One region of the Nocardia sp. NPDC058633 genome, then DNA from elsewhere that is predicted to be linked to it. Evidence: riboswitches for the same ligand, from Rfam matches in the RefSeq annotation. Region 1 holds a riboswitch; each other region holds the start of a gene.

Region 1 (6,400 bases):
CACGGCACCGACGTCGAAGCCAGCGCGGCCGCGATGCCGCCGCGCCCGCGACCCACATCGTGGCGGTTCATGGCCTCGCTGAGCAGCACATAGGTGGCCGGGTCGAAGCGCTGACACAGCTTGTCGGCCTGGTGCTCGAGGTAGCTCTGCACCGCGTAGCGCCCGCCGGTCCACGGGTCCTCGTCGCCCTGGGCCGTGTTGGTGAAGCGGTGGTCGAGTTCGCTCTCGGTGCGGTAGGTCAGGTGCGCGATGCGCCGGGCCAGCCCCATGCCGGTCATCGGCGCGCGGCCGGTGCCGTGATAGTTGCCGCCCTGCCAGTCGGGATCGGCGGCGATGACGGCCATCTGTGTGGTCTGGGTGCCGATCTGATCGGCGGTGGCGCGGGCGCCGACGGCCAGCACGAGCGCCGCCGAGACCCGCTCGGGCAGGCCGATGATCCACTCGAGCACCCGCATGCCACCCATCGAGCCGCCGACGACCGCGCCGAGCCGCTCGATCCCGAGCACCTCGAACAAGCGCGCCTCGGCGGTCACCTGATCGCGGATGGTCAGCTCGGGAAACCGTGCGCCCCAAGGCTTTCCGTCGGAGGCGAGCGAGGACGGGCCGGTGCTGCCCTTGCAACCGCCCAGCACGTTGGTCGCGATCACACACCACTCGTCGGTGTCGATCGGCGCGCCGGGCCCGACCATGCCCTCCCACCAGCCGGGCGCCCCGTCGGGCCCACCGACGACATGGGAGTCGCCGGTGAGCGCGTGTTCGACGAGCACCACATTGTCCAGCGCGGGCGAGAGCTCGCCCCAGCGTTGCACCGCCAGCCGCACATCACCGACCACGGCGCCGTTCTCCAGCGTCACGTCCCCGATGGCGACCAGACCGACTCGCCCGTCCGGCGGCGGCAGCAGGGCCACCCCGGTTCCGGGTCGGGCGATCGGCGATTCGGTGCTCACAGTCACGTCGTCGCCGCCGCGAACCCGGCCCGCAGATCGGCCAGAATGTCGTCGATTCCCTCGATGCCCACCGCGAGCCTGACCAGGCCGGGAGTCACGCCGGCCGCCAGCTGCTCGCCGGGCGTCAACTGCGAGTGCGTGGTCGACGCCGGGTGAATCACGAGAGAACGCACATCACCGATGTTAGCTACATGGCTGTGCAGGCTGAGCGCGTCCACGAACTTCTTGCCCGCGTCGACACCGCCTGCCAGCTCGAACGCGACGATCGCGCCCGCGCCCTTGGGTGCCAGCTCCTTGGCCCGCGCGTACCAGGGTGAGGACTCGAGGCCGGCGTAGAACACCGCGTCGACACCCGGCTGCTCGGCGACGAACTTCGCGACCTTCTCGGCGTTGCTGACGTGGCGTTCCACGCGCAGGCTCAGCGTCTCGATGCCTTGGGCGATGAGGAAGGCGTTGAACGGTGAGACCGCCGCACCGAGATCGCGCAGCAACTGCACGCGCGCCTTGAGCGCGAACGCGGGCGCACCCAGATCGGCGAACACCGCACCGTGGTAGCTGGGATCGGCCTCGGTGAAACCGGGGAAGCGCGCGTTGCCGTCGGCGTCGCGCACGGTCCAATCGAAGGTGCCACCGTCGACGATCACACCCGCCACGGCCGCGCCGTGCCCACCCAGGTACTTCGTCGCCGAATGCACGACGATGTCGGCGCCGTGCGCCAGCGGCTGGATCAGGTAGGGGGTGGCGACGGTGTTGTCCACGATCAGCGGAATGCCGTTCGCGTGCGCGACACCGGCGATGCCGGGAATGTCGAACACCGCGCTGCTGGGGTTGGCGATGGTCTCGCCGTAGAACGCCTTGGTGTTGGGCTGGATCGCCGCCTCCCACTGCGCCAGATCATCGGGATCCTCGACGAACGAGACCGTGATCCCCAGCTTGGGCAGCGAGTAGTGGAACAGGTTGTACGTGCCGCCGTAGAGGTGCGGGCTGGACACGATGTGATCGCCCGCGCTCGCCAGGTTCAGGATCGCGTAGGTCTCCGCGGCCTGGCCCGAGGCCACCAGCAGCGCCGCGACGCCGCCTTCGAGCGCGGCCACTCGCTGCTCCACCGCGTCCTGGGTGGGGTTCATGATCCGGGTGTAGATGTTGCCCGGTTCGGCGAGACCGAACAGCGCCGCGGCGTGGTCGGTATCGCGGAAGGTGTAGGAGGTGGTCTGGTAGATCGGCAGTGCCCGCGCGTTGGTGCTCGCGTCGGGGGACTGGCCGGCGTGGACCTGCTTGGTCTCGAAGGACCAGTTCTCGGGCAGGGAAGAGTCGGTCATGTCGTACTCCAGTGGGTGTCAGTCGGGGGATCTCGTCAACTGGGTCGGATCGACTGGCAACAACACATGGGGGCCTCCTGCAGTGCGCGCTTGCTCTCGACTTTCGAGAGCCCGGTCATCACCCGGAGCACCCCACCGCAGCTGGAGGGTTGCCGACCAGCGAGCCGGGGCTTGGCGCTGGTACTCATGACCTTGCCGTCATGTTAACCGGACATCGCCCGCGCGCGGAAACTTCCCCCGCATTTCATCGCCCAGATCACTCGTTCGACGGTGTGGCAGGCCTCGGCGTGTCGTCGTGTACAGCGGATCGGAGCACGGTCCGACCCGGCCGACCGGACTCGCACCGCCGCTCCCGGGGCGCGGACTCAGTTGTGTTACTACTCAGTAGCCGGTCAAGGCCCGATCGGTGCCGACGTGGCCGCCGGGGCGGAGTAGCTTCGAGGAGTCCCGCACAGCGGGCCCTCCCATCGCGGTGAGGTACGGGACAGCAGTACGCTCGTCTTGTTTGCACCACACGTCCCGCAGACAACGCGGGGCATATACGTTGTCTGTTGGAACTGCTGGGGTCCGCTCACAAGCGTGTTCGCCTAGCCGTGCAATAAGGGCACCCACCGAGGAGGACACGAAGATCCATGTCCAAGATCAAGGTTGAAGGCACCGTCGTAGAACTCGACGGCGACGAGATGACCCGGATCATCTGGCAGTTCATCAAGGACAAGCTGATCCATCCCTATCTCGACGTGAATCTCGAGTACTACGACCTCGGCATCGAGTACCGCGACAAGACAGACGACCAGGTCACCGTCGACGCGGCCAATGCCATCAAGAAGTACGGCGTCGGCGTGAAATGCGCCACCATCACCCCCGACGAAGCGCGGGTGAAAGAGTTCGGCCTCAAGAAGATGTGGCGCTCGCCCAACGGCACCATCCGAAACATTCTGGGTGGCACCATCTTCCGCGCGCCGATCATCATCTCCAATGTGCCCCGTCTGGTGCCCGGCTGGACCAAGCCGATCATCATCGGCCGTCACGCCTTCGGCGACCAGTACCGCGCCACCGACTTCAAGGTCTACGAGGCGGGCACCGTCACGCTGACTTTCACCCCGGAAGACGGCAGCGAGCCGATCGTCCACGAGGTCGTGAAGATGCCCGAAGACGGCGGCGTCGTCATGGGTATGTACAACTTCCGCAAGTCCATCGAGGACTTCGCGCGCGCGTCGTTCAACTACGGCCTGCAGCAGAACTACCCGGTGTACCTCTCCACGAAGAACACCATTCTCAAGGCCTACGACGGCATGTTCAAAGACGTCTTCCAGGAAGTCTTCGACGACGAGTTCAAGGCCGAGTTCGACGCCGCGGGTCTCACCTACGAGCACCGCCTCATCGACGACATGGTCGCCTCCTCCATGAAATGGGAGGGCGGCTACGTCTGGGCCTGCAAGAACTACGACGGCGACGTGCAGTCCGACACCGTGGCCCAGGGCTTCGGCTCGCTCGGCCTGATGACCTCGGTGCTGCTCACCCCGGACGGCAAGACCTGCGAGGCCGAAGCCGCCCACGGCACGGTCACCCGGCACTACCGCCAGCACCAGCAGGGCAAGCCGACCTCGACCAACCCGATCGCGTCGATCTTCGCCTGGACCCGCGGCCTCGAACACCGCGGCAAGCTGGACAACACCCCCGAGGTGATCGGCTTCGCGCAGGCGCTCGAGGACGTGGTCATCAAGACCGTCGAGGGCGGTCAGATGACCAAGGACCTCGCCGCGCTCGTCGGCGGGGACCAGGGCTACCTGAGCACCGAGGAATTCCTCGGCGCGCTCGACGTGAACCTGGCTCGCGCTCTGAAGTGAGATAGCCCCGGTTCGCGACCGCGAACCCGCCCGGCTGTGAAGGTGCGCTTGTCCGCCTCTCCGTGTTCCAGGCCAGGCTCGAGTGACGTGAGATCTGCGTCGGCGGCCTGCGGACAGGTGGTGTTTCGGTTTGCTCGACCCGGTGAGTTACCCATGTTCTCGCGAGATCAGTGGGTGGCTTGCCGGGTCGTTCTTGTTCGGGGTGTGGTAGCTCACGGTCTCCTCGGGTAGCGAATGGGCACCTACCCCCGTTGCATGGAAGCGTGACTTCCTCCATCGCCGTTCCCGATCGCCTCGACGAGCCACGCACCAGCTGGCATGTCCCGGCGATGCTCGCGTTGGCGCTGGGTGGATTCGGGATCGGGACCACCGAGTTCGTGACCATGGGGTTGCTGCCCGATATCGCGCGGGCCTTCGATATCTCCGAGCCCTCGGCCGGGCACGCGGTCTCGGCGTACGCGCTCGGGGTCGTTGTCGGTGCGCCGCTGATCGCCGCGCTGTGCGCGCGGGTGGCGCGCAAGAAATTGTTGATCGTGTTGATGGTCGCGTTCACCGTCGGCAATATCGGGACCGTGCTCGCGCCGACCTTCGGCACGCTCGTGCTCGCCCGCTTCGTGTCCGGGCTCCCGCACGGCGCGTACTTCGGTGTCGCCTCGCTGGCCGCCGCCACGCTCGCCCCCGTCGGGCAGCGGGCCAAGGCGGTGGCGGCGGTGATGCTCGGGCTCAGCGTGGCGAATGTGGTCGGTGTGCCGGGCGCGACCTGGCTCGGTCAGCACTTCGGCTGGCGTGACGCCTATGTGGTCGTCGCCGTGATCGGGATGGCGACGGTGGCCGCCCTCTGGCGCTACGTCCCCGCCCTGACCAGCATGAAGATCACCAACCCACTGACCGAGCTCGGTGCGTTGCGTCGCCCGCAGGTGCTGCTCACCCTGGCCGTCGGCGCGATCGGCTTCGGCGGCATGTTCGCCGTCTACACCTACATCGCCACCACCATGACCGACGTCGCGGGCATGCCCATCGGCGCGGTGCCGCTCGTGCTGGCCCTGTTCGGCGTCGGCATGATCGTCGGCAACATCGGCGGCGGCATCCTCGCCGACCGTGGCGTGGACCGCTCGATCTTCGTCGCCATGATCGCGATGGTGGTGATCCTGGCCGGCTTCGTCCTGGCCGCGCACAACCCCGTCACCGCCGCGATCGGCGCCTTCCTCGTCGGAGCCTCCGGTGCGTCCTTGGCCCCCGGCCTCCAAACCCGCCTCATGGACGTAGCCGCCGACGCCCAGACCCTCGCCGCCGCCCTCAACCACGCCGCCTTGAACATGGCCAACGCCGCAGGGGCCTGGTTGGGCGGCCTGGTCATCGCCGCGGGCCTCGGTTACACCGCCCCGGCGATGGTCGGCGCCGTCCTCGCGGTAGCCGGCGTCGTCCTGTTCACCCTGACGGTGTTCCTGCAACGCCGCTCGGCACACAACACGCCGTAACCGATTGGTACCCTTCGTCGCCTCGACATACGGTGCCCCGCATGCCGAGCCACCTGCACGAAGGTTTGCTTGACCTGTTCCGCACCGATCTCCTGCTGGCCCCGTCGTTGCTGGCTGAGGAGTTCGGTATCCCGCTCCCGGGCCTGTCCCAGATGCGGGCTGAGCCGTGCGACTTCACCGACGTCGGGCCCAAGGAGTTTCGCGGTGACCTGGCACTCAGCACTCATGACGATCGCGACATTCCCGTTCTCGGTGTGTGCGTGGAGGTGCAGTTGTCGAAGGCGGATGTGCGCCGCTGGAAATGGCCGGTCTACCTGACAACGCTGCGATCGCGGCTGTGTTGCCCGGTGGTTCTGTTGGTGGTGACGCCGAGTAGGGCGGTCGCGAAGTGGGCCGAACAGCCGATCGAACTCGACACCGTGGGATCGGTGATCCAACCGCTGGTGCTCGGCCCTGACCGTTTCCCCGTCGTGACCGATCCAGCTGAGGCGGGAAGGTGCCCTGAGCGCGCGACACTGTCGGCGATCGCCCACGGCGCGGGTCCGCATATGGAGGAGGTCCTTGCCGCGTTCCTGGCCGGGCTGATGAAAACCGACGATGAACATGCGAAAATGTATCTTGATCTGGTCGACGACGCGTTGACCGTCGTCGCAAGCCGACGCCTGGAGGAACTGATGGAGAGCACGCCTCAATACCGCGGCCGCATCGCGACCAAGTACATGGCGAAGGGGCGCGAGGAGGGGCTCGCCGAGGGGCTCGCCGAGGTGGACGCGAAGGTCGTCGAGACTGCCGCGCATGCGGTGCTC
Region 2 (6,400 bases), on a different contig from region 1:
CTGCGACTCACCCTCGCCGAATCACATCGCCATCGCCGACGTGATCAAACAGTCCCTACGGGAAGCGATCCGCAAACGCGGCACCGGGCAACCCTGCCTGAAGGCCAGCGGCGAACTGGACATGCTGGTCTCCGAGGTCCCGTTCAACTTCCGTCGCCCCGACGCCATCGTGTACCGCTGCATCGAAGACCCCCGCGACAAGTGGAAGACCACACCGACAGCGGGCGACACTCTTCTGGTCGTCGAAGTGGTATCTCCGGCGACGGTTACCGCCGATTGTGTGGACAAACGAGCGGAATACGCCCGTCTGGGTATCGAGCAGTACTGGATCGTCCGCATGGAGAACAACGACGGCCGCGTGAAGTCCATCGAGATCCTCCGCCTCAATACCGCAGGCGCCTATGTCACCACCGAAACCCGTTTCCGCTCCCACAGCTCCACCGCGATCGCGATCTCCGACCCACTCGACGTCACCATCACCTGGGACGCCCTCGACGCGGACCTCGACTGACATCCGTCGGACAACAGCTCCCAGCAGGCTGTTTGATCCGATCACCGGATATCGGCCGCCGAGAACAGTTCTCAACGGCCGACACTCGACTCGATATCGCGAACTACCGATTCAGCCGATCAGGCACGGGGCCGCGCCGTCGGGGGACGAGGCGGTGAGCGGGCGGGTTTCGGGGGTGGGGTTCCAGTGGCCGTCGGTGGCGGCGTAGGTCCAGGCGGGGCCGTCGGCGACCAGGGTGGCGACGGCGTCGATCAGGCGGTCGACGTCGGTAGCGGTGGTGCCGAGGCCGATGCTGGCGCGGAGGGCCGCATCGATACCCAGGCTCGCCAGGAGCGGATGGGCGCAGAATCGGCCGTCGCGGACGCCGATGGCGTGTTCGGCCGAGAGGTACGCGGCGACTTGACCTGGGGCGTAGTCGGCGAGGGTGAAGGCGACGATGCCCACGCAGTCGGGGCTGTCGGACCAGATGTTGACCAGGTTCACGCCGGGGATCGCGGCCAGGCCGTCGCGGAGACGGTCGGCCAGGAAGCGTTCGTGGGCGATCAGTTCGGCTGGTTCGATGGCGGCGAGCGCGTCGCAGGCGGCGGCAATGGCGGCCGCACCCAACACATTCGGCGAACCGCCCTCGTGCCGCTGCGGCGCGCAAGCCCATTCGACTTCGGCCACACCGACATCGCGTACCGCGCCGCCGCCGGCGAGATACGGCTCGCCCGCGTCGAGCCAGTCCCGCCGACCCACGAGCACACCCGATCCGAACGGCGCGTAGAGCTTGTGCCCGGAGAACGCGAGGTAGTCGATCCCCGTCTCGCGCAGCGAGATCCGCCGATGCGGAGCCAGCTGCGCGGCGTCGACGAGGATGCGCGCGCCGCACAGGTGGGCGATGGTCGCGAGGCGTTGCAGCGGCAGCACTTCACCGGTGACGTTGGACGCCCCGGTCACCGCGAGCAGCGCGGCGGGCTTGCTGCACAGCTCGGCGACGACACGGTGAATCGTCTCCTCGACGGTGTCGGCGGCCCGCACGACCCGCCGACCGCGCTCGGTCCACGGCAGAAAGTTCGCGTGGTGCTCGATATCGAGCACCACGGTCTCCCCCGGCACGCACCCGGCCAGCAGGTTCAGCGAATCGGTGGTGTTGCGGGTGAAGACCACCACCTGGTCGTCGTCGGCATCGAGGAAGCGGGCGACCGCGCCACGCGAAGCCTCGTAGCACTCGGTCGAGATCCGCGAGGCGTACCCCGCACCCCGGTGCACGCTGGCGTAGAAGGGCAGCAACTGCGAAATCCGGTCGGTGACCTGCTTCAACGCGGGCGCACTCGCCGCGTAGTCGAAGTTGGCGTAGGAACTGGTGCCGCCCTGAACGAGCGGTACGCGCAGGTCGGCGCCGGAAACAGCGGCGACGGCGCAGGTGGGGTCGATTATAGCAGTCATGACGAAATCCCGTCGGCTCAGGGACCCGCTCCAGAAGAGGTGGTCCGCGCTTGCCGCGCCCGATTCGGACGTCGGCCAGGTCGTCACCCGGAGCACCCCACCGCGGAGGAGGGTTGCCGACCAGCAAGCCGGGGCTGAACGCTGGTACTCGTGACCTAAACCGAGAGTGGCAGACGATCGCCGAACCTGTCAACCACCCGTTCGCGAGTCGCCGCGAACCGGCGGCACTTCCCTGCCTGTCCGAACGCTCGCCGAGGGCTGGGCGCACGCATCCGCCGAGTAGCTGGACAACGGTGGTCCGCAGGCCTGCTCCGCGATACGTACGCTGGGCTCGTGCAGGCCGAAATCGACCACATCATCGGTGAGTTTCCCCAGTTGACCGACTTTCGCGGCATTCGGGATCGCATCGAAAGAAGCGTTGCCGCAGGCGATATCGAGTTCGTCGTCGCACTGGGCAGTACCGCGGCGGCGACATACGGCGCCCGGAACTGGATCGTCGACGACTGCTCGAGAACGCTGCTGCACGCATCGACTCCGGAGAAGGTGGCGGCGGCTCTTCGGATAGTGGCGGCGACGAAGCCCGAGAAGAAGCAGGCGGGTCCACTGGCGGCGAGGCTGGCCGGGTCGCTCGAACCCGAGGATGCGATCGCCGCGTTCGCTCAGGCGGGTGCGGTGGGGCCGATCGCGGACGAGCTGCGTGCCTGCCTGCTACACGAGTTCATCCTGCGCGGCATCACCGTGACCGAGCACGATGAGATCCTGCGGTGGGCGAGTTCAGCGCACTGGTCGGGTCATCCGCTGCGCGCGCTTCCACTGGAACGCACGCCTTACGAGAACAGCCTTGCCCTGCGCCAATTCAACAAGCACGGTTCCAGTGTCGGGCTGCCGTTCTCCGCCGACGACTCCCCCGCGCTGAGCAGACACACCCGGCTCGCGCTCCCCCGCGCCGAGGAAACGACCGAGCCCGCGGTTGCCGCCCAGCTCGAGCAGGCTGTCGCGAACTGGCAGCGAGAATCCAACGGGCGCATCGAGGCCCGCACCTTCGCGCTCCGCAGCATCCCCGACCCGACCACTACCGCGGCCCTGCTGGACACCTTGTCGCTGGAGTGCCTGCGCGCCCGACACCCGTCGGCCACCGAACTGGTGGTCACCCCGTCGACACCCGCACGGGTCTGGTCGATCCTGTTCGCCGCCGCGGCCAACGGCGGCGCCTACAACTCCGGCGCGGGCGCCGCCTTCGGCCGTCTCCACGCCTGGCGGTCACTCGGCGCACTGTGTGGTGCGACCGAGTTCGACGCCGTCGACCACATCGCCCGCCTCGCCGAGGACTGCCACTGGTACACCTTCGAGGCCGATACCGCCTGGTTCGAGCGCGTCGCGTGGGATATCGGCATCGCCGTCCTCACCCCCGAGCCGACCCTGTCCGTCCTCGCCGCCACCGACACCGACTGACAGGTCCACCACGGCCGACGAGCCCGGTCGGCCTCGGCCCGCGGCGGTACCGCCCAGGGATGCGCCGGTCCGCGATCCCCCGCGGCCCGCCATCCCGGTCGGAGATTCAGCGCGACAATTGCCCCGAGTTGCCTGCTTACACCCAGTTCTCAACCATCTGATCACCCCATGATGGACACACGAGATGATTGGGCCACTCCACCATTTGCTAGAGTTCCTCTCATGTCCACGAACACGAACTCCGTCCGCGGCCTGCCGCGCTACCCGGTGTACGCGCTCGGACGGCTCACCAAGGCGCTGCACGCCGAGATCGACCTCCCGTTGCGCGATCACTGGGTGCTCACCTTCATCTCCGAAAACGCCGACCTGACGCAGAAGAAGGTGGGCGACGCGCTCGGTATCGACCGCAGCGAAGTCGTCCGCCTGATCGATGCGCTGGAACGCGCCGACCTGGTCGAACGCACCCGCGACGGCACCGATCGGCGCAAATATCGGCTCCGGATCACCGAGGCCGGGCGCAAGCAGTGCAAGCGCACCGACAAGCTGATCGCCGAGGCCACCGCGCGCGTGCTCAGCCGCCTCGACGAAGACGAACAGCGGATGCTGCACCGGCTGGCGGTCACCGCCCTCGGCGAGCTGCCGGAATCGCCGTCGTGATCAGCGCCGACGGCGCGCCTGTGGCTGCCGTCCGGCCATACCGACTCCGAGTACCGTTGGCATCTGGTGACCATCCTGTTTGCCCTCCGGTAACCCGATCATGAAACAACAGACACCACCGATGGGGGTCAACCGATGAGAGGTGGACTGAGCACGATGCTCGAGCCACGCACTGAGGTACCGGCGGTCCTGCGCGACCCGCTGTTGCGCGCGGATCTCGCCGCGCCGCCGCGCACCCTGGTCGACATCCTGACCAGCACCGCCCTCGCCCACCCCGACGCGCCGGCCATCGACGACGGCACCGTGGTGCTCAGCTACATGGAGTTGATCACCACCATCGAGGCCAGGATGGCCGAGCTCACCGAAGCGGGCGTGCGACCTGGCGACCGGGTGGGCGTGCGGATGCCGTCGGGCTCCGCCGCGCTGTACGTGACGATCCTGGCCGTGCTCTACTGCGGCGCCGCCTATGTACCCGTCGACGCCGACGATCCCGAGGAGCGCGCCAAGCTCGTCTTCGGTGAGGCCAGGGTGAGCGCGATCGCCACCGGCGAGGGCATCGAGTCGGCCACCACCGCCGAAGGCGAGCACGACTGGAACACCCTGCCAACCTCCGCCGACGACGCGTGGATCATCTTCACCTCCGGCTCCACCGGCACCCCCAAAGGTGTCGCGGTGACCCATCGCAACGCCGCCGCGTTCGTCGACGCCGAGGCGCGGCTGTTCCTACGCGAGGCCCCGATCGGCCCCGGCGACCGCGTGCTGGCCGGGCTGTCGGTGGCCTTCGACGCCTCCTGTGAGGAAATGTGGCTGGCCTGGCGCCACGGCGCCTGCCTGGTCCCGGCCCCGCGCGACCTGGTGCGCACCGGCGCCGACCTCGGCCCGTGGCTGATGCGACGCGAGATCAGCATCGTCTCCACGGTGCCGACACTCGCCGCGACCTGGCCCGCCGAGGCACTGGAGTCGGTGCGGCTGTTGATCTTCGGTGGCGAAGCCGTGCCGCCGGAGCTGGCCGAGCGACTGGCCGGCGCCGACCGCGAAGTATGGAACACCTACGGCCCCACCGAGGCCACCGTCGTCGCCTGTGCCGCGCTGCTCACCGGCGAGATGCCCGTGCGGATCGGTCTGCCGCTCGACGGGTGGGATCTGGCCGTCGTCGACCCGCAGGGCAACCCGGTGGCCGAAGGCGAGACCGGCGAACTGGTGATCGGTGGCGTCGGCCTGGCCCGCTACCTCGATCCCGCCAAGGATGCCGAGAAGTACGCTGCGCTGCCCTCGCTCGGTTGGGAACGCGCCTATCGCAGTGGCGATCTGGTGCGCAAGGACCACCAGGGCCTGATCTTCCTCGGCCGCGCCGACGACCAGATCAAGATCGGCGGTCGGCGCATCGAACTCGGCGAGCTCGACAACGCGCTCCAGCATCTGCCCGGGGTCAGTGGGGCGGCGGCCGCCATCCGAACCACCAAGGCGGGCAACAAGATCCTGGTCGGCTACCTCACCGGCGCCGGTCCTGATTTCGACGTGAAGAAGGCCAGAGAGATTCTGGCCGAACAGCTTCCGGCTCCGCTGGTGCCGCGCCTGGCGATCGTGGCCGACCTGCCGACCCGCACCTCCGGCAAGGTCGACCGCGACGCCCTGCCCTGGCCACTGCCCAGCAGCGACGAGCCCGCCGAGACGGGACTGTCCGGCACAGCGGCCTGGGTGGCGAACCTGTGGGACGCGATCCTCGGCGCCGAAGCCACCGACCTGGACGCGGATTTCTTCGACCTCGGCGGCGGCTCGCTGTCGGCGGCGCAACTCGTCGGCGCGTTGCGCGAGCGGTACCCGCACGTCACCGTCGCCGATCTCTACGACCACCCGCGCCTCGGCTCGCTGGTCGAACTGCTCGACGGCAGCGCACCGGTCGCGGCCGTCGACGTGCGAGTCGTGACACCGACACCGTTGCGCGCGCAGATCACCCAGGTGCTGGCCACGATTCCGCTGACCACCCTCACCGGCTTGCAGTGGGTCACCTGGCTCACCGTCGTGTCGGGCATCGCGGGCTGGTCGGGGTCGCTGCCGTGGCTGCCGCGCCTGTCGTGGTGGTGGATTCTGCTGGCGTTCGTGCTGTTCATCTCGCCGATCGGCCGGATGACGATCTGTGTGGCAGGCGCCCGTCTCCTGCTCGCCGGGTTGCGTCCCGGTTCCTACCCTCGTGGCTCGGCGGTGCACTTGCGATTGTGGGCCGCGGTGCGGCTGTCCGAAGCCAGCGGTGCCGAAAGCCTGTCCGGCGCACCGCTGATGGTTCCGTTCGCGCGCGCACTCGGCGCGAAGATCGGCAAGGGCGTAGACCTGCACAGCCTGCCCCCGGTCACC
Region 3 (6,400 bases), on a different contig from region 1:
CGACACAAGGACACGAACCATGGGATTGTGGATCGGTAGCCCCGCGCTGAACGCCACCGAGAACGTCGTCTGGCAGAAACTCGCCAATCGAACACAAGGCAGCAGAGCCGTCGGCGGACGCCTCCACCTGACCGAAACCCGACTGCTCTTCGTACCCAATCACCTCGACGCGATCACCGGCGGCAAACGCTGGGAAGCGCCCCTGACCCAACTGCGCGCCATCGGGCAGCAAAGCCCGGATGGCGGCCTGTTCAGCGGCGGCCTCCGCACACGTCTGCGTATCGACACCGACACCGGAACCGAACTTTTCGTCATCGATCCGATCGACGAGGCCATCGCGATTCTGGACGCCGCCAGGCAGTGAATCCAGCCGATACCTGGCCCCGCCTGCGCGCGCTCGGCTGAGAGCACCGCACCGAGGAAGGGCGACAAGGGTTTTCGCAGCAGGGTCGCACGCGAGCGTCCGCGTTCGGCCCTGTGCCCGTCATCGATCTGGTGTGGTGCTGGTTACGGGAGGATGCGCAAGGTCGGTCGGTAGTGACACATCGCGGTCAGTACCTGTTCGGCGGACGCGCCCAGCATGGATTCCGGCAGGTTCACTGTGCCGTAGCCGAGCTTCTGATTGAGCTTGGCCAGCAAGCGAATCCGGCGCGTACTTCGCGCGAAGTACGCCTCCGGGTCGTGCAGACCGAGTTGGACGTAACGCATTGTGGAAAATGCCGAGGTGCGCTGGACGAATATTCGCGCGTGCGACACCTCGTCCCACGCGAAGCGACCGGACTGGCGATGGTCGAGTCCATCCTCGGTCAAGACCAATTCCGGCCTGCGCCGGACCAGTCGGCCGACGAAGAAGAGTCCGGCGCCGAGTCCGAGCGGGATGCACAGCACACCCGAGATCAGCGCCAACAGCGGCGCGTCATCGGAGAACACGATCCAGACGCCCAGCGCGACGAACACCGCCGACAGCGCGATCATCGACACCGAGCGCAGGAGCGTCGGATAGTAGGACGTCGCAGGTTGTGCGACTCCCCCAGAAGTCATGGTCGCAGTGTAAATCGTTGGAAGCGAACAGCTTTGGTCATCGCGCGGATATTCGAGACTAGCTGAGGGCGTGGTCGAGATCCCCGAGGAGATCTTCGAGGTCTTCCAGGCCCACCGAGATGCGAACGACCCCGTCGGACAAGCCGATCGACGCGCGCCCTTCCGGGCCCATGGCTCGGTGGGTGGTGGTGGCAGGGTGGGTGATCATGGTTTTGGCGTCGCCGAGGTTGTTGGAGATGTCGATGATGCGCAGGCGGTTGAGGACCTCGAAGGCTCGCTTCTTGCCGTCGTCGCCGGCGAGAGCGAAAGTGACGACGGTGCCGCCGCCGGTCATCTGCTCCTTGGCGAGCGCGTGTTGTGGATGTGATTGCAGGAAGGGGTATTTCACCCAGTCGACCGAGGTGTTGGTCTCCAGGAACTCGGCCACCCGCAGGGCCGATTCGGTGGAGTGGCGCACGCGCAGCGGCATGGTTTCCAGGCCCTTGAGCAAGGTCCATGCGTTGAAGGGGCTCAGCGCGGGGCCGGTGTGGCGCATCAGCGTTTTGACGGGGCCATCGATGTAGTCCTTGGCGCCGAGGATGGCGCCGCCGAGGACGCGGCCCTGGCCGTCGATGTGCTTGGTGCCGGAGTAGACGACCACGTCGGCGCCGAGTTCGAAGCCGCGCTGGAGCAGGGGGGTGGCGAAGACGTTGTCCAGCACCACCTTCGCGCCCGCGGCGTGGGCGAGTTCGGTGACCTTGCGGACATCGACGAGGGTCTGCATCGGGTTGGCAGGGGTCTCGAAGAAGACCGCCTGGGTGGGGACCGAGAGGGCCTGCTCCCACTGTTCGAGGTCGTCACCGTCGACGAAGACGGTTTCGATGCCCCAGCGCGGGAGGATCTCGTTGCAGACCACGAAACAGGAGCCGAACAGGCTGCGGGCGGCCACGAGCCGGTCGCCCGCCTTCAGCAGCGCGCCGAGCGCGGTGAACACCGCCGACATGCCGGACGCGGTCGCGAAGGCCGCTTCGGCACCGTCGAGCACGCGGATGCGCTCCTCGAACATCGCCACAGTCGGGTTGCCGAAGCGCGAGTAGACGTAGTGCTCGACGTCGCCGGTGAACGCGGCCTCGGCGGCTTCGGCGCTCTCGTAGACGAAACCCGAGGTCAGGTACAGCGCCTCGGACGTCTCGTCGAAGCCGGAACGGCGCAGGCCGCCACGCACACCGAGCGTGCCCGGGCCCACGCCTTCGGGCAGTGGCTTGTCGAACGAACCACCGGTGATCATGCTCTTCTCCTTATGCCTGACGCCACGGAAGGCCGACCGCGCGCCAACCGGTGCTGCCACGCTGACCGAACGCGTCGGGTCCGCCTTCGAAACCGTCGAGCACGTTGTAGGACGGTGCCACGCCCGCCGCCGTCGCCAGGTTCGCCGCGTGCGCGGAGCGCTGACCCGAGCGACACAGGAACACCACCGGCGCGTCGTCGGGGCGGTCGGCGAGGGCCTGCTCGAGCTGCGCGCCGAACTCCGGGTTGCGCGTGCCGGTGCCGTCGACCCATTCGATGAAGTGGGCCGGGCGTTCGATGGAGCTGGTGTCGGGGATGCCGATGTGTGCCCACTCGCCTTCGGTGCGCACGTCGACCAGTACCGCACCGGGATGCTCGGTGAGCAGCTCCCACGCCTTCTCAGGGGTGATGTCGCCGGCGTAAGTCATGTCGATCCTCCTGCGTGAATCCGCTCTTGCCGTGCCGGAACTCCGGAACACACGGCCAGGTCGTCACCCGGAGCACCCCGCCGCGGAGGAGGGTTGCCGACCAGCGAGCCGGGGCTTGACGCTGGCACTCATGACCTTGCGATCTGAGATTGCCTCGGCACCGGTCATCGTGTCAAACGATTCAGAAGGTGCACACCAGCCACGCGCTGTCGACGCGGGTCAGTTTCCAGTTGAACGTCGAGCGGTTGCCGTCGACCACCACGGTCGCGTCGATTTTGGCGCGATCGCCGTTGACGGTCGCGTTCTCGAAACCCTTGCCGTCGATCGTGACAGTGGATTTCGGGCCACCGAGCTGTTCGCCGAGGCCGGAGGTCTCCTCGTCGAAGCCGGGGCAGGCCACCCCGGTCGGCGGACGCAGGTCGCTGCGCGAGCGGGCGTCGATATAGTTGGTGACGGCGGCCGCTAGCCGGTCGGCCTCTGTGACATTTTTCTCAGCGGGTGAGAGCAGTCCGCCCAGCACGATGCCGATGAGCACGATGATCGCCACCACCGCTGCCGCGACGAACGGGACGATGGAACGCTTGTCGGTCTGATCCACCACGACGGGCTGGTCATCCGAGCCTGTTTGCTCCTCGTTCATGCTGTAATCCTGACAGACCCGCGCGGGCAGCTACACCGCGCGCCGGGTGGCCGCGATGCCGCAGCTAGAATCGCGTTGATTGCGGCTGCTGCCGACGTCGATGGCAGCTGCCAGTAAGTCGGATAATCGACTTAGCCTAAGCTAAGTCGACGCCGTCAAATCAGTTCTCGACCAAAGGGTGCGCGTAGACATGACCGAACAGAGTGCAGCTACTCGCCCGCTTCGCATTGCGATCGTGGGCGCGGGACCGGCCGGTATCTACGCCGCCGACGCCCTGATGAAGTCCGATGCCGACGTGAGCATCGACCTCTACGAGCGCATGCCGGCACCCTTCGGCCTGATCCGCTACGGCGTCGCCCCCGACCATCCGCGCATCAAGGGCATCATCACCGCCCTGCACAAGGTCCTCGACAAGGACCAGGTGCGCCTGCTCGGCAACATCGACTACGGCACCGACATCACCCTCGACGACCTGCGCCAGTTCTACGACGCGGTCATCTTCTCCACCGGCGCCAACGCCGACCGCGCGCTGGCCATCCCCGGCATCGACCTCGACGGCTCCTACGGTGCCGCCGACTTCGTGTCCTGGTACGACGGCCACCCCGACGTGCCGCGCTCCTGGCCGCTCGAGGCCGAGAAGGTCGCGGTCCTTGGTGTCGGCAACGTCGCCCTCGACGTCGCGCGCGTGCTGGCCAAGACCGGTGACGAGCTGCTGGCGACCGAGATCCCGCCGAACGTCTACGAAGGACTCAAGGGCAACAAGGCCCTCGAGGTTCACGTCTTCGGTCGTCGCGGACCCGCGCAGGCCAAGTTCACGCCCCTCGAGCTGCGCGAACTGGATCACTCGCCGACGATCGAGGTCATCGTCAATCCCGAGGACATCGACTACGACGAGGGCTCCGAAGCCGCGCGCCGCAACTCCAAGCAGGTCGACATGGTCGCCAACACCTTGGAGCAGTGGGCCATCCGCGATCACGGCGACCGCCCGCACAAGCTGTTCCTGCACTTCTTCGAGTCCCCCTCGGAAATCCTCGGCGAAGACGGCAAGGTCGTCGGCCTGAAGACCGAGCGCACCCAGCTCGACGGCACCGGCAACGTCAAGGGCACCGGCAACTTCACCGACTGGGACATCCAGGCCGTGTACCGCGCCGTGGGCTACCTGTCGCAGAACGTGACCCAGCTGCCGTTCGACGATCAGGCGGGCACGGTGCCCAACGAGGCCGGTCGCGTGATCTCCGACGACACCGCCGAGGGCAACGCCCGGTTCATGCCCGCCACCTACGTGACCGGCTGGATCAAGCGCGGCCCGGTCGGCCTCATCGGCCACACCAAGGGCGACGCCAACGAGACCATCGCCTGCCTGCTCGACGACGCCAAGTCCTTCGCACCGGCCCCCAAGCCCGAGCTCGACGCCGTCACCGAATTCCTCGAGGGCAAGGGCATCCCGTTCACGACCTGGGCCGGCTGGTACCGCCTCGACGCCCACGAGCGCGCACTCGGCGAGCCCGAAGGCCGTGAGCGCGTGAAGGTCGTCGAGCGCGAGGACATGCTGCGCGCGTCCGAACCGAACAAGGCCTGAGCTGCCGCCGACCACACCATAGGTCCGCCATGACCGCACTCCCAGCCCCGCACGACCCGACCTCGAGGAGGGTCCGCCGCGAAGCGGCGGACCGCGGCCGTCCCGGTGGGGCCGCGAACGCGAGCGCGCCAGCGCGCCGAAGATAGGGCATTCTGTACAAGTGTTCGATGCCCACGTCCACATCATCGATCCGCGGTTCCCGCTGATCGAGAACGAAGGATATCTCCCCGAGCCCTACGTGATCGATGACTATCGAAAGCGCATGGGGCACTTCGACGTTCGCGGCGGTGCTGTCGTCAGCGCGTCTTTCCAAGGCGTGGATCAGACATATCTGAAGGCAGCACTGTCCGCACTCGGTCCCGACTGGGTCGGTGTGACCCGACTCGATCTCGACGCCACCGACGACGAGATCCTCGAGCTGGACAAGGCAGGCGTGCGAGCCCTGCGGTTCAACCTCAAGCGTGCCGCCGCCGACATCACCGAGATGACGTTGCAGGCACTACGCGCGCACGAACTGGCGGGCTGGCACGTCGAGCTCTACATCGACGGTCAGATGCTGGCCTCGCTGCAACCGGTGATCTCGAAGCTGCCCGCGCTCTCCATCGACCATCTCGGCATGTCCGAGGAGGGTCTGCCCTATCTGCTCGATCTCGTGGACCGCGGCGCGCGGGTGAAGGCGACCGGGTTCGGCCGGGTCGAGATGGACGTGGCCGAAACGCTGCGGCGCATCCACACGGTCAACCCGGGTGCGCTGATGTTCGGCAGCGATCTACCCGGCACGCGCGCCGGTAGACCGTTCGAGGACCACGATGTGGACCTGATCTCCCAGGTGGTCGGGGCGGACGTGCACGCGGTGCTCGAGGACAACGCCCGCGAGTTCTACCGGCTGCCCGCGGTGCGCCGCACGGAACCGGTGCCGCCCCGCGCGGAGAATCCGACCATCCCGATCCCGCGCAACCAACTGCCCGGCGCGGGCGAGCACACCCGCCCGTTGCCGGTCGTCGAGTAGTCGGTTCCCAGCTGGCTCGACCCGGCGTGTCCGCCTGCGCCTCTACTCAGCTCAAAATCGCGCCGGTGAACCACACTCCGGCGGCGATCAGCGCGCCGAACAGCTCGACCAGCATCGACAAGCCGACGCCCTTGAGCGCGTGCAGCGTCGCGGGCCAGGCCAGGTCGTTGGTCTTCAGGCGGTACAGCTCGGCCAGGTACACGCCGATGACGAAGCCGATGAACAGGCCGACGATCGGGATCACGAAGAAGCCGATGATGCCGAGCACCGCACCGGCCAGCAGGGCACGGTTGGACACCCCGGCTTCGCGCATCCGCCTGCCCGGCCAGGTGTACTTCACGACGCCGGACAGCACCAGTGCGACGGTCGCGATGGCCAGCACTGTCCAGGCCGTCGTGCCGCCGGTCATGAACGCCCACACCGCGATCGCCGCGAAG

What was found. A riboswitch is a leader RNA that binds a small molecule or an ion and turns the genes downstream of it on or off. The one in region 1 is predicted to bind S-adenosylmethionine.
Region 2: linked by a shared signal. The riboswitch ahead of ACFWUR_RS20005 (aminotransferase class V-fold PLP-dependent enzyme) and the one ahead of ACFWUR_RS26865 (bifunctional o-acetylhomoserine/o-acetylserine sulfhydrylase) in region 1 are both predicted to bind S-adenosylmethionine.
Region 3: linked by a shared signal. The riboswitch ahead of ACFWUR_RS27665 (rhodanese-like domain-containing protein) and the one ahead of ACFWUR_RS26865 (bifunctional o-acetylhomoserine/o-acetylserine sulfhydrylase) in region 1 are both predicted to bind S-adenosylmethionine.

What each region holds. Positions count from the first base shown of each region.
Region 1 is NZ_JBHXRA010000024.1:40,246-46,645, forward strand. It holds gene ACFWUR_RS26860 (homoserine O-acetyltransferase) at 1-953, opposite strand, end outside; gene ACFWUR_RS26865 (bifunctional o-acetylhomoserine/o-acetylserine sulfhydrylase) at 950-2,266, opposite strand; SAM riboswitch class IV at 2,348-2,458, opposite strand; gene ACFWUR_RS26870 (NADP-dependent isocitrate dehydrogenase) at 2,899-4,116, shown strand; gene ACFWUR_RS26875 (MFS transporter) at 4,446-5,594, shown strand; gene ACFWUR_RS26880 (hypothetical protein) at 5,636-6,400, shown strand, end outside.
Region 2 is NZ_JBHXRA010000014.1:138,684-145,083, forward strand. It holds gene ACFWUR_RS20000 (Uma2 family endonuclease) at 1-511, shown strand, start outside; gene ACFWUR_RS20005 (aminotransferase class V-fold PLP-dependent enzyme) at 623-1,939, opposite strand; SAM riboswitch class IV at 1,981-2,095, opposite strand; gene ACFWUR_RS20010 (DUF6183 family protein) at 2,273-3,391, shown strand; gene ACFWUR_RS20015 (MarR family winged helix-turn-helix transcriptional regulator) at 3,614-4,048, shown strand; gene ACFWUR_RS20020 (Pls/PosA family non-ribosomal peptide synthetase) at 4,205-6,400, shown strand, end outside.
Region 3 is NZ_JBHXRA010000027.1:10,316-16,715, reverse strand. It holds gene ACFWUR_RS27680 (hypothetical protein) at 20-364, shown strand; gene ACFWUR_RS27675 (STM3941 family protein) at 508-1,041, opposite strand; gene ACFWUR_RS27670 (O-succinylhomoserine sulfhydrylase) at 1,100-2,308, opposite strand; gene ACFWUR_RS27665 (rhodanese-like domain-containing protein) at 2,319-2,735, opposite strand; SAM riboswitch class IV at 2,753-2,871, opposite strand; gene ACFWUR_RS27660 (hypothetical protein) at 2,917-3,375, opposite strand; gene ACFWUR_RS27655 (FAD-dependent oxidoreductase) at 3,566-4,954, shown strand; gene ACFWUR_RS27650 (amidohydrolase family protein) at 5,115-5,963, shown strand; gene ACFWUR_RS27645 (DUF456 domain-containing protein) at 6,010-6,400, opposite strand, start outside.